Regions from separate parts of the Alishewanella sp. BS5-314 genome, predicted to be linked through region 2. Evidence: predicted binding sites of a transcription regulator. Region 2 holds the regulator's gene; the other holds the start of a gene.
What was found. Region 2 encodes FliA, which starts transcription of late flagellar genes. Its sites were predicted from a motif close to CTAAAGNTNNNNNNNNNNNNGCCGATA; they were not measured.

Region 1: a site for FliA is predicted at 3,672-3,698, ahead of pomA (flagellar motor protein PomA). Genes of this name have one in related genera too.

What each region holds. Positions count from the first base shown of each region.
Region 1 covers NZ_JACEHJ010000002.1:1,596,474-1,602,822, reverse strand. The annotation lists gene H1D31_RS11850 (two-component regulator propeller domain-containing protein) at 1-472, shown strand, start outside; gene dxs (1-deoxy-D-xylulose-5-phosphate synthase) at 533-2,410, opposite strand; gene ispA ((2E,6E)-farnesyl diphosphate synthase) at 2,434-3,321, opposite strand; gene xseB (exodeoxyribonuclease VII small subunit) at 3,323-3,568, opposite strand; gene pomA (flagellar motor protein PomA) at 3,779-4,549, shown strand; gene H1D31_RS11825 (flagellar motor protein MotB) at 4,546-5,487, shown strand; gene thiI (tRNA uracil 4-sulfurtransferase ThiI) at 5,588-6,349, shown strand, end outside.
Region 2 covers NZ_JACEHJ010000002.1:303,519-309,867, forward strand. The annotation lists gene flhA (flagellar biosynthesis protein FlhA) at 1-603, shown strand, start outside; gene flhF (flagellar biosynthesis protein FlhF) at 613-1,995, shown strand; gene H1D31_RS05925 (MinD/ParA family protein) at 1,988-2,854, shown strand; gene H1D31_RS05930 (RNA polymerase sigma factor FliA) at 2,902-3,582, shown strand; gene cheY (chemotaxis response regulator CheY) at 3,625-4,008, shown strand; gene H1D31_RS05940 (protein phosphatase CheZ) at 4,035-4,784, shown strand; gene H1D31_RS05945 (chemotaxis protein CheA) at 4,800-6,349, shown strand, end outside.

The sequences.
Region 1 (6,349 bases), 1.3 Mb from region 2:
CACTCATGGTAAAGGTCTGGCGGATAGCCTGTTGCAACACTTTAGTGCGGTGTTAAGCCGCGAAACCCGCGGCTCAGACTATGTTGTGCGCTTAGACGACGGGCGTTTTGTGGTAGTGTTTCGGGAAATTTTGCAACAACAAGTAGGCCCCTATAGCCGGCGGCTGTTGGATTTACTGTCCGGTAGCGACTTAGCGCTGGGTGATGGTAGTCCGTTGACCTTGTCCGTGTCGGGCGCCTATGCCTGGTATCCTTTGCCATTACTCGGTGGCAGCCTGTTAAGTTGGGAGTTTTCATTGCAGTTGGCCAGCCTGGCATTGCGACAATTGCAGCAGCATGGCCGGGTTGCCAGAGTCGCCAGTCTGCAGTTTGCCAGTCAGTTGGATGCGTTTGAATTTGAAGAAACTGCGGATTTAGAGCAACAGGTCAATCGCTTGCAGGCTGAGGGCCTGATTTGGCTTAAGACCGAATAACAAAGGCTCCGTCAGGAGCCTTTAGTTGCAGTGCATTATGATGATCAGGCTTTGCCTGGCTTACTTTGCCTGGCTTAGCGCGGTCAGCGCTTGCGCCTGTGTCAGGATCCCCTGGCTATCCAGGCCCAGCTCCTGATAAATTTCCTGCTGGCTGCCATGTTTAATAAACTCGTCCGGCAGTCCCAGGTTCATCACTTTACCTTGATAGTGATGCTGCACCAGGTATTCATTCACTGCCGAACCGGCACCACCCATCAGTGCATTGTCTTCCACGGTCAGGATCTGGCCATGGCTGCGCATCAGCTGCTGTAATAGCTGCTCATCCAGCGGTTTTACAAAACGCATATCTACCAGGGTTGCGTTAAGGGTGTCGGCCGCTAACTGACAGGCTGCCAATAAGGGGCCAAAGGCCAGGATCGCCAGCTGTTCGCCCTGACGCACCAGCCGGGCTTTACCGATAGGTAGTAATTCCATCTTTTCTTCTGCAGCAATACCGGTACCACTGCCTCTTGGATAGCGCACCGCTGCAACACCGGGATGTTGATAGCCGGTATACAACATCTGCCGGCATTCGTTTTCATCCGATGGCACCATAATGGTGATATTCGGGATGCAGCGCATAAAACTGATATCGAAGGCACCCTGATGCGTAGGGCCATCCGCGCCAACAATGCCGGCTCGGTCAATGGCGAATAACACATCCAGTTGCTGTAGAGCAACGTCGTGAATTAACTGATCATAGCCACGTTGTAAGAAACTGGAGTAAATAGCGACGACTGGCTTCAGACCCTCAATCGCCATCCCTGCGGCAAGGGTAACAGCATGCTGTTCGGCAATGGCGACATCGAAATAGCGTTTAGGAAAACGTCTGGAGTAGGCCACCAGATCTGACCCCTCGCGCATGGCCGGGGTTATTGCCTGCAGTCGTTCATCCTGCTCAGCCATATCGCAAATCCACTGGCCGAAAATATTCGAAAAGCTCGGTAAACCGGCTTTTTTGGCTGGTTGGCTGCTGGCACTGGGGTCAAACTTGGAGACTGCGTGATAGCCGATAGGATCGGCCTCGGCCGGGGCATAGCCTTTACCTTTTTTGGTGACTATATGCAGCAGTTGCGGCCCCTTTAGCTGACGCATATTGCGAATGGTGTCAACCAGCGACAGCACATCGTGACCGTCTATCGGGCCAATATAGTTAAAACCCAGCTCCTCAAAGAAGGTACCTGGTGTCACCATGCCTTTAAAATGTTCTTCAGCTTTGCTGGCCAGTTCATGCAACGGCGGCATACCACGCAGGATCTTTTTACCCCCTTCACGCAGGCTGGTGTAAAAACTGCCGGACAGAATGCGGGCAAAATACTGATTCAGCGCGCCAACGTTCTCAGAAATCGACATTTCGTTGTCGTTCAGGATCACCAGCATGTCGGGTTTGACCTCACCGGCATGATTTAGTGCTTCAAATGCCATACCGGCGGTAATGGCGCCATCACCAATTACGGCCACGACTTTACGCTGGCTTTTGGCTTGCTGTGCGGCAATAGCCATGCCCAGAGCCGCACTGATCGAGGTGCTGGAGTGACCGACGGATAATACGTCATACTCGCTTTCTTCGCGGTACGGAAACGGATGCAGGCCATCTTTTTGCCGGATGGTGTGCATCCGCTCACGACGACCAGTCAGGATTTTGTGTGGATAGGCCTGATGGCCGACATCCCAGATCACCCGATCAAAGGGGGTATTGTAGACATAATGCAGGGCGACAGTTAACTCTACCGTACCCAGGCCTGAGGCGAAGTGACCACTGCTCTGGCTGACCGTTTTTAATAAAAACTGGCGCAATTCCTGACTCAGTTGCGGTAATTGCTCCTGCGGCAGCAACCTGAGTTGCTCCGGCAGGTTAGCCTTGTCCAGTAGCGGATAATCCGTCATATCAATATGCATAGCTTAGTTACCAAATACCTTGGTTAAAACGTTCTGGCGATTATATAGTGGGCAAAGGCCCGCAGTTCAGTTGTCTCGAATGGTAAGCTGTCGAGAGCCCGCAGCGCCTGTTGATACAGTTCATCCGCTTTAGCTCTGGCGCCATCCAAACCTAACAGTGCCGGATAGGTTGCCTTGTTAGCCCGTAAATCTGAGCCTTGCGGCTTGCCGAGTGTCAGGGTGTCGCCCTCAATATCCAGAATATCGTCCTGAACCTGAAATGCCAGACCCAGAGCACCGGCGAAAGTGGTCAGATGATGCAGGATCTGCTCATCCTGCAGCGGACTGCAATAATAGGCCAGCTTTACACTACACTCAATTAAGGCGCCGGTTTTTAGCCGGTGCATTTGCTCCAGTCTGGCCAGACTGATCTGCTGATTGGTTTGCGCTAAATCAATGGCTTGCCCACCACACATGCCGGCGGCACCCGCTGCGCTTGCCAGTGCCCGCATCATCTGCACTTGCCGCTCTGCAGCGAGGTGCTGATAAGGGTGTGAACTTAGCACCTCGAACGCCAGTGCCTGTAACGCATCACCGGCCAGGATAGCTGTGGCTTCATCAAAGGCCTTGTGGCAGGTTGGCTTGCCACGGCGTAAATCGTCATTATCCATCGCCGGCAGGTCGTCATGGATCAGCGAATAGGTATGCAGCATTTCGATGGCCATCGCCGGGCCATCCAGGTCCGCCAGACTGGCACCGAGTAACTGGCCACACTGATAAACCAGATAAGGGCGCACCCGCTTACCACCAAGCAACAGGCTGTATGCCATCGCCGGGCAGAGTTCGGGGCTGGAAGACTTTCTGGCGTCCAACAAAAGGGTCAGTTGCTGCTCCAGACGTTGCTGGAACAGCGGCAGGCTGGCTGGGGTCAAATTAGTCTCCTGTCTCCGGACTAAAGGCCGCCAGACTCTCTTGCTGCTGCTGTTGCAGTAAAATCTGGACTTTCTGTTCGGCACCTTGCAGTTGCAGTTGACTGTGTTTAACCAGCGCTATGCCACGTTCAAATTGGCTCAGCGCCTGCTCTAACGACAGCTCGCCCTGCTCCAGTTGCTGGACAATGAGCTCCAGTTCCTGCATCGACTGTTCAAACGGCATGGTGTCTGCGTTTTTTTTATTCATCCGACTCCCCAAAAACTGTGCGCAACCTTATCCTAGCAGGCTATTATGGTCAATGCTGCACGACTTGGAAACGACTAAATTGGTATTTTGCGTTGAATTATTGCTTAATGTTCAGCAACTGAAGTCGATAACAGAGTGTTGGCTAAGGTAAAATTAAGCTATACGTATAAAAGTTAGTCAGCACAATTTCTGTCGGTTAAGGAGTGAGATGTGGATTTAGCGACGCTGATCGGAATGTTAGGCGCTATCGGCTTTGTGGTGATGGCGATGATTATCGGTAGTGCCGGTGATCCTGGGATGTTTGGCGATCTGGTCTCGGTGTTAATTGTGGTTGGCGGCTCAGTTTTTGTTGTGCTGTCAAAATTTACCCTGACACAGTTTCTCGGTGCCGGTAAGGCTGCGGTAAAAGCCTTTATGTTTAAGATTGAAGCCCCGGAAGAGCTGATTGAAAAGGCCGTGCAGCTGGGTGACTCAGCGCGCAAAGGTGGCTTCCTGGCGCTGGAAGAGGCGGAGATCCCGAATGCCTTTATGCAAAAAGGTATCAATATGCTGGTTGACGGCCACGATGCTGATGTGGTGCGGGCGACCTTGCAAAAAGATATTGCGCTGACCGAGAAACGGCATGAAAACGCTATCGGCGTATTTAAGAGTCTCGGCGATGTGGCGCCGGCGATGGGGATGATTGGTACTCTAATCGGTTTGGTGGCGATGCTATCCAATATGGACGATCCGAAAGCGATAGGCCCGGCGATGGCGGTTGCACTGTTAACTACGCTTTATGGTGCCTTTATTGCCAACGTTATTGCCATCCCATTGGCCGATAAACTGGCCATTCGCAATCAACAGGAAAAGCTTAATAATATGCTGATTTTGGATGCCGTACTGGGGATCCAGGATGGCCAGAACCCGAAAGTGATCGAAGGGATCCTGCGCAATTATCTGGCTCAGGGTAAACGTGAGGTCGCCGGAGAAGCCGCATGAGTGATAGCGAGCAAGAGTGTAAATGCCCACCCCCTGGTTTACCCCAGTATATGGGCACCTTTGCCGATCTGATGGCATTGTTAATGTGCTTCTTTGTGCTACTGCTGGCCTTTTCCGAAATGGATGTGTTGAAATTTAAGCAGATTGCCGGCTCCATGAAGTTTGCCTTTGGTGTGCAAAATAAAATTGAAGTGGATGATATTCCCAAGGGCACCAGTGTTATTGCGATGGAATTCCGGCCTGGCCGGCCCGATCCGACGCCGATTGAAACCATCCAGCAGCAAACAATGGAAATGACGCAACAGGTGATTGAATTTCAGGCGGGCGAAGAAGATTCGGCCGGTGGACGCCAGGAACAGCGAGAAGATCAGACTGGTGGCCAGTCTGCGTTAAATGCGGAAGAAACCGAAACCGCGGAAGCTATGGCTGAGGCTGCGCAGGAACAGATTAATGAAACGGTTAAGAAGATGGCGCAGGAGCTGGAGCAGCAGATTGTCGACGGAGCCATTGAACTGGAATCGCTGGGGCAGCAGATTATTATCCGTATTCGGGAAAATGGCTCTTTTCCGTCAGGCTCTTCCTTTCTACAACCCAGATTTAAACCCATTGTGCTGCAAATTGGCCGGATGCTGGTGGATATTCCGGGTGAAATTACTGTCAGTGGTCACACTGATGATTTCCAGGTCGCGGATGAGCTACATCTGAACAACTGGGATTTATCGGCAAAACGCGCGGTGTCGGTTGCCAGTGAGTTGCTGCGGGCGCCCGGCTTTGACCGTAATCGCTTAATCGTGGTAGGACATGCCGATACCAGGCCCCTGGTACCCAATAATAGCGAGCTAAACCGGCGCCGGAACCGGCGGGTAGAAATTGCGATTATGCAGGGTAAAGCCAAGGAGTCGGAGCCGGTCAGTTTACAACCGGTAAGCCCGCCTTAGGCTAACCTACAATCAGCTACGTAGCCAGCATGTGCCTTGTTCGCACTTTGCTGGCTTTTTCGCTATAATGCGCGCCTTTTTTTGCTACCGACAAGCCATCATGCTGGAATTTATTATCAAGCTGCACCCGGAAATCTCGATCAAAAGTAAGTCAGTGCGAAAACGGCAGACCATGCTGTTGGAGCGCAACCTGAGAACCATCCTGAAACAACTGGATGAGCAGGTAGAAGTGCTGAATAACTTTGACCACCTTACCGTGCGCAGCCAGCAGGCAACGGCGTCATTGCGCAGCCAGATGATTGAACGTTTGAGCTGTATTCCCGGTATCGTCAGTTTTTCCCAGATGCAAACCCGGCAGTTTACCGATCTGCACGATATTTTTCTGCAGGTGGCGGCGGTTTATGAAGCTCAGTTGCCGGGCAAGACATTCTGTGTCCGGGTCAGGCGGCAGGGGAGCCACAGTTTTAGCTCGCTGGAAGCCGAGCGTTATATCGGTGGCGGGCTGAACCAGCGGGTCGGCAGTGCCAGGGTACAACTGAAAAAGCCTGAGCTGACAATTAAGCTGGAAATTAAACAGGATCAGTTTTTACTGGTCAGCGAAAGCTTTGCTGGTATGGGCGGCTTCCCGCTACCGTCGCAATCTGATGTCTTGTCCTTGATTTCGGGCGGCTATGATTCAGCGGTGGCCAGCTATCTGATGATCCGCAAGGGGTTACGCACGCACTACCTGTTCTTCAATTTAGGTGGTGCCGCGCATGAAACTGGTGTGCGCGAAATGGCATTTTATCTGTGGCAAAAATACAGTTTGTCGCATCGGGTGAAATTTGTTAGTGTTGATTTTGCACCGGTAGTAACCGAAATT
Region 2 (6,349 bases):
AATAATGCGGCCAGTTTACTGGGACATGAGGAAGTACAAAATCTGCTGGATATGCTCGGTAAGCATTCTCCGAAGCTGGTCGAGGGGCTGGTACCCGATACGCTACCGCTGACCGCAGTGGTGAAGGTATTGCAGAATCTGTTACACGAAGGGGTGCCGATCCGCGATATGCGTACCATAGTGCAAACCCTGGTCGAGTACGGGGCTAAGAGTCAGGATATTGACGTCCTTACCGCCGCTTGCCGGATTGCTCTGCGCCGGCTAATTGTGCAAGAGGTCGTTGGTAGCAAGCAGGAAATTCCGGTTATTACCTTTGCACCTGAACTGGAGCAAATGCTGCATCAATCAATGCAGGCCGCGGGTAATGATGGCGCTGGTATAGAACCGGGGTTGGCCGATCGCATTCAACAGTCGCTGCAGGAAGCTCATCAGAACCAGGAATTAACCGGTGAAAGTGCGGTGATGCTGACGTCAGGAATTTTACGCTCAGTGATGGCACGATTTGTGAAGTACACCATTCCAGGATTACGGGTGTTGTCGTATCAGGAAATTCCGGACGATAAGCAGATCCGCATTGTCAGTGTCATCGGTCAGTCGAACTAGGAGTAACTCATGAAAATTAAACGCTTTGTTGCCAAAGATATGCGCAGTGCCCTAGCCGACGTTAAGGAGTTCCTTGGACCGGACGCCATTATCCTGTCCAATAAAAAAGTCGCTGAAGGCGTGGAAATCGTTGCCGCCATTGATGCTGAGCCGGCTGTCCCGAAAGCTAAAGTTGCTGCTGCACAGGTCGAAGACATTACACCTCCGGCTAAGCGCAATGAACCCAGAGTTAATCTGGCCATTACCGACGAAGCAGAGCCAGCAGATTCACTACGTGCCTTGCTGGAGCGTCAAATGCAAAAGCAAGGGCAAGTGCCGGACGCGCCAAAAGCTGCCAGCGCTGCGCCCAAACCCACGCTGCAAAAAGCCAGTCAGTTCGAACGTCAAAATCCTGTCGCTGCGACCCCAGCGCCGCAATGGCAGGAAATCAGTAAACTGCAACAACAACAGGCTGAGCTGATGCAACAGCAGTTTAGCAAGATGCAGGCTGAGATGTTGTCGATGCGGCAATTGCTGCAGCATCAGGTATCTGGCCTGATGTGGCAGGAACTGGCGCGGCGTGAGCCGGTGCGGGCACTGGTCATTGAAAATCTGCGTCAGCTCGGTTTATCAGAGCTGGTCGCCGATCAACTGGCGTGTTTTATGCCGGAAGATTTAAATACGCAGGATGCCTGGCAAACTGCGCTCGAGTTACTGGCTGGCCAGGTGAGTACTACTCAGGACGATATTTTGCGCCGCGGTGGCGTGGTGGCGCTGGTCGGCCCTACCGGCGTAGGTAAAACTACCACCGTAGCCAAGTTGGCCGCAGCCTTTGCCAAACGTCACGGTACCGATCAGGTCGCGTTAATTACCACCGATTGTTTCCGCATTGGTGCCTTTGAGCAGTTAGCGACCTTTGGTCGTATTATTGGCTGTCCGGTTAAGCAGGCTAAAGACAGTGAAGAATTATCTATCTTGTTGAATCAACTACAACAACGTAAACTGATCCTGATTGACACTGCCGGCATGAGCCAGCGCGATCTACGACTGGCTGAGCAGCTGGCGTCACTGGTGCACAACACCCGTGTCAAAATTCGCAGTTATCTGGTATTGTCAGCGACAGCGCAGGCCCGGGTGATGCAGGAAACCGTGCTGCAATTTAAACGTTTGCCACTGGCAGGCTGTATTTTTACTAAGCTGGACGAGTGTCTCAGCCTGGGAGAAGCGTTAAATATCGCTATCCAGCATGCGCTACCCATTAGCTATCTGACCGATGGCCAACGGGTGCCGGAAGATTTACAGATCGCTGATGCGCAGACACTGGTCGATAATGCCGAACAGTTACGTCTGGCGCATAGCCAACCAGCTCATCAGTGGTATCCGCAAGAGCAGACGGATGCCTTATATGCATAAGAAGTCAATAGCAGAAGATCAGGCCAGCGGCCTCAGACGCATGAATAGACAAAAAGTAAAAGTGATCTCCGTTACCGGTGGTAAGGGCGGGGTCGGAAAAACTAATATCACGCTGAACCTGGCGATGGCATTGGCGCAAATGGGCAAGAAAGTCCTGGTGCTGGATGCTGATCTGGGTTTGGCAAATTGTGACGTGATGCTGGGTTTGCGGGTTGAACGCAATCTTTCTCACGTATTAAGTGGTAAAGCCAGTCTGGACGATATTCTGGTAGAAGGCCCTTTTGGCATTAAAATTGTCCCCGCCACCTCGGGTAATCAGGATATGACTGAATTATCGCCGGTGGAGCATGCCAGCCTAATCCGTGCCTTCAGCGAGCTGGAAACGCCGATCGACGTGTTATTGGTTGACACGGCTGCCGGAATTTCCGACATGGTGCTCAGCTTTTCCCGCGCCTCGCAGGATGTGTTGGTGGTGGTTTGCGATGAACCGTCATCCATCACTGATGCTTATGCGTTAATGAAAATCCTCAGCCGCGACCACGGTGTTGAAAAATTTAAAATAGTTGCCAATATGGTGCGAAGTAGCAAAGAAGGTCTGGAATTATTTGCTAAACTAACCCGGGTAACAGACCGTTTTCTGGATGTAACGCTGGAGCTGGTTGCAACCGTACCGCAGGATGAAAATGTCCGCCGGGCGGCGCGTAAACAAAAAGCCTTTATTGATGCTTACCCAACCACCGCAGCCAGTATGGCGGTGAAAGCGCTGGCGCTAAAAGCAGCTAAGTGGCCTTTGCCTGAAAATGCTTCCGGCCATTTGGAGTTTTTTCTGGAGCAGCTTGTCCAGCCACAATCTGAGTAGGGGGTTCTTTGAACAGTAAGTTGGCCGCATATGGTGGTATTGATCACATGCAGCAACTAGTGGAGCGCCATGCACCACTGGTCAAACGCATCGCCTATCATTTATTAGCCCGGCTACCGGCCAGCGTACAGGCCGATGACCTGATCCAATCCGGTATGATTGGCTTAATTGAAGCCGCCAAAAATTTTGATGGTAGCAAAGGGGCCAGTTTTGAAACCTTTGCCGGCATTCGTATTCGGGGTGCCATGCTAGATGAAATAAGGCGTGGCGACTGGACGCCGCGCTCGGTGCATCGTAATGCCCGCTTAATCGCCGATACCATTGCTGAGCTCGAAGCTCAACTTGGGCGTGATGTTCGTGATTATGAAGTTGCAGAAAAACTTGCTATCTCTTTAGATGAATATCATCATATGCTTAGTGATGTGAGTTCGGGTCGGATTATCGGCATCGAAGACCTCGGTATCTCCGAAGATGTTTTGGTGACGGCTGAGGATTCAGATACCGATCAGCTGTACCATGAGCAGGCTAATGAGGCGTTTAACGCGGCACTGGTGAAACATATCAGTAGTTTGCCGGAGCGAGAGGCATTAGTCTTATCACTGTATTATAATGACGAACTAAACTTAAAAGAAATTGGGGCTGTACTGGATGTCAGTGAGTCCCGGGTCAGTCAGATTCATAGTCAGGCATTAGTGCGGTTAAAAGCCCGAATGCAGGCTTGGTTGTAGTGTATCCTGAATAATGGGATGACGTGCTCTTCGGAGGGGACTTTGGATAAGAATATGAAGATTCTCGTAGTCGACGATTTTTCGACCATGAGACGGATCATCAAGAACCTGTTACGCGATTTAGGCTTTACCAATATTTCAGAAGCGGATGACGGCAGCACGGCTTTGCCGATGTTGCAGAATGGCGATTTTGATTTCGTGGTAACCGACTGGAATATGCCTGGGATGCAGGGGATTGACCTGCTACGTGCGATCCGGGCAGATGCGAAACTTAAGCATATACCGGTATTGATGGTGACTGCCGAAGCCAAGAAAGAGCAGATTATTGCTGCCGCTCAGGCTGGCGTGAATGGCTATATCGTCAAACCTTTTACTGCAGCAACATTACAGGAAAAGCTGGCGAAAGTATTCGAACGGATCGGCTAAGCCGGAGCTGACCAAGGAGTGACGCCATGTCTGCCAATTCGGCTCCGTTAATCACGCTAGACCAAGCCAGAGAGCTGGTACAACTGTTGGAGATGGGCGAGCAGGACATCGCCAACCAATTGGTACAGCAACTCGGTATGCCCGGCTCGTCGGAATTATTTGCCGAGGTTGGCAAACTGACCCGGCAATTACACGAGTCATTGAAAAACTTTCAGATTGATCCCTCGCTAAACAATATTTTGGTTGAAGATATCCCCGATGCCAAAAAGCGCCTTAACCACGTTATTGATATGACTGAGCAAGCGGCTAACCGGACTATGGATGCCGTAGAGTCATGCTTACCTATTGCCGATCAAATCAGTCAGCAACTAAATCAGTTGTTGCCAAGATGGCAGAAACTGATGAAGCGCGATCTGGAATTGGGTGAATTCAAAACCCTCTGTCATGGCATTGATGCTTTTCTGGCAGAGACGGTGACGGAGTCAAACCGACTGAATCAATTATTGACTGACGTATTAATGGCGCAGGATTATCAGGATTTAACCGGTCAGATTTTACGCCGGGTCATCGAATTAGTCCGTGAAGTCGAAGAGAGCCTGATCGGCCTGCTTACTGCTTTTGGTAACAGTAACGTGCAGGTAATGGAACCCAAAGCTGCCAAACGAAAGATTGAAGCTAATGAAGCTGAGGGGCCTATTATTGATAAAGAAGGCCGCAATGATGTCGTCAGTGGTCAGGACGATGTGGATGACTTACTGTCGAGCTTAGGTTTTTAACAGAGGTGTTTACTGATGAGTTTTGATATGGATGAAGACATCCTCCAGGATTTTCTGGTCGAAGCCGGTGAAATACTAGAGTTGTTGCAGGAACAGCTGGTCGAGCTTGAGAATAACCCTCATGACACTGCTCTGTTAAATGCCATTTTCCGTGGTTTCCATACAGTAAAAGGTGGGGCTGGTTTCCTGTCACTGACCGAATTAGTTGATGCCTGTCACGGCGCTGAAAACGTGTTTGATATACTTCGCACCGGTAAGCGCAGTATCACCCCCGAGCTGATGGATGTGATCTTACAGGCTCTGGATGTGGTCAATGAAATGTTTACTGAGGTGAAAGCACGTCAGCCGTTGACCCCGGCCGATCCTCAGCTATTAGCGGCACTGCATTTCTATTCCGAGCCGGAAACACCCGGCGAGGCAGCACCTCAGGCAGCCAAGGCTGCACCTGCGGTTACAGCTCCGGTTGCGCCACAGGTTACAAAGGTACAGCAACCAACCGCTTCACCCGATAGCGATGATGTCGATAGCATCACCGAGGATGAATTTGAGCGTATGCTCGATGAGTTACACGGTTCGGCCGCTCCTGGTCGCACCGAAGTGGCTGCCAGTGCGCCAGCGGCGCCAGTGAGCGCAGGCGATGATATTACTGATGATGAGTTTGAAGCCTTACTTGACCAGCTGCATGGCAAGGGGAGCTTTAAGCCGGAAGTGCCTGCTGCACCAGCTGTGACAGCTACTGAGCCGGCCGCGCCCGCGGCCAAGGCTGATGAAATTACTGATGACGAGTTTGAAGCCCTGTTGGATCAGCTGCACGGCAAAGGCAAGGCGCCAGTAACCCCGGCAGCGGCTAAAGCAGAAGTTCCGCCGCCAGCACCGGTTGCCGCTCCTGCTGCCGCGCCGGTCAAAGCCACAGAGGCACCGGTTGCACCAGCTGCCGGTAATGCCGCTGCGGCAGATAAAGGTGCCGTCGCAGCAGAGACTACGGTGCGGGTTGATACTAAACGCCTGGACCAGATTATGAATATGGTCGGCGAACTGGTATTAGTCAGAAACCGGCTGGTCAGTTTATCGGGCTCTGCGCAAAACGAGGAAATGAGTAAAGCCATTGCTAACCTGGATGTGGTGACTGCCGATATTCAGGGCGCGGTAATGAAAACGCGAATGCAGCCAATTAAGAAAGTATTTGGCCGTTTCCCGCGCGTGGTGCGCGATCTCGCCCGTTCACTAAAAAAAGATATCGATCTGGTGCTGGAAGGTGAAGAGACCGATCTGGATAAGAACCTGGTCGAAGCATTGGCCGACCCATTGGTGCATTTAGTGCGAAACTCGGTTGACCATGGTATTGAATTACCAGATGTGCGTCAGGCTGCCGGTAAGTCGCGTACAGGTGTGGTCAAGTTAGCCGCGCAACAAGCCGGTGACCATATCCTGCTGACAATTCAGGACGATGGCGCCGGTATGGATCCGGAGAAGCTGAAAAACCTGGCGATCAAGCGCGGCGTTATTGATGCCGATACTGCAGCGCGGATGTCAGATACCGATGCCTTTAACCTGATTTTCGCACC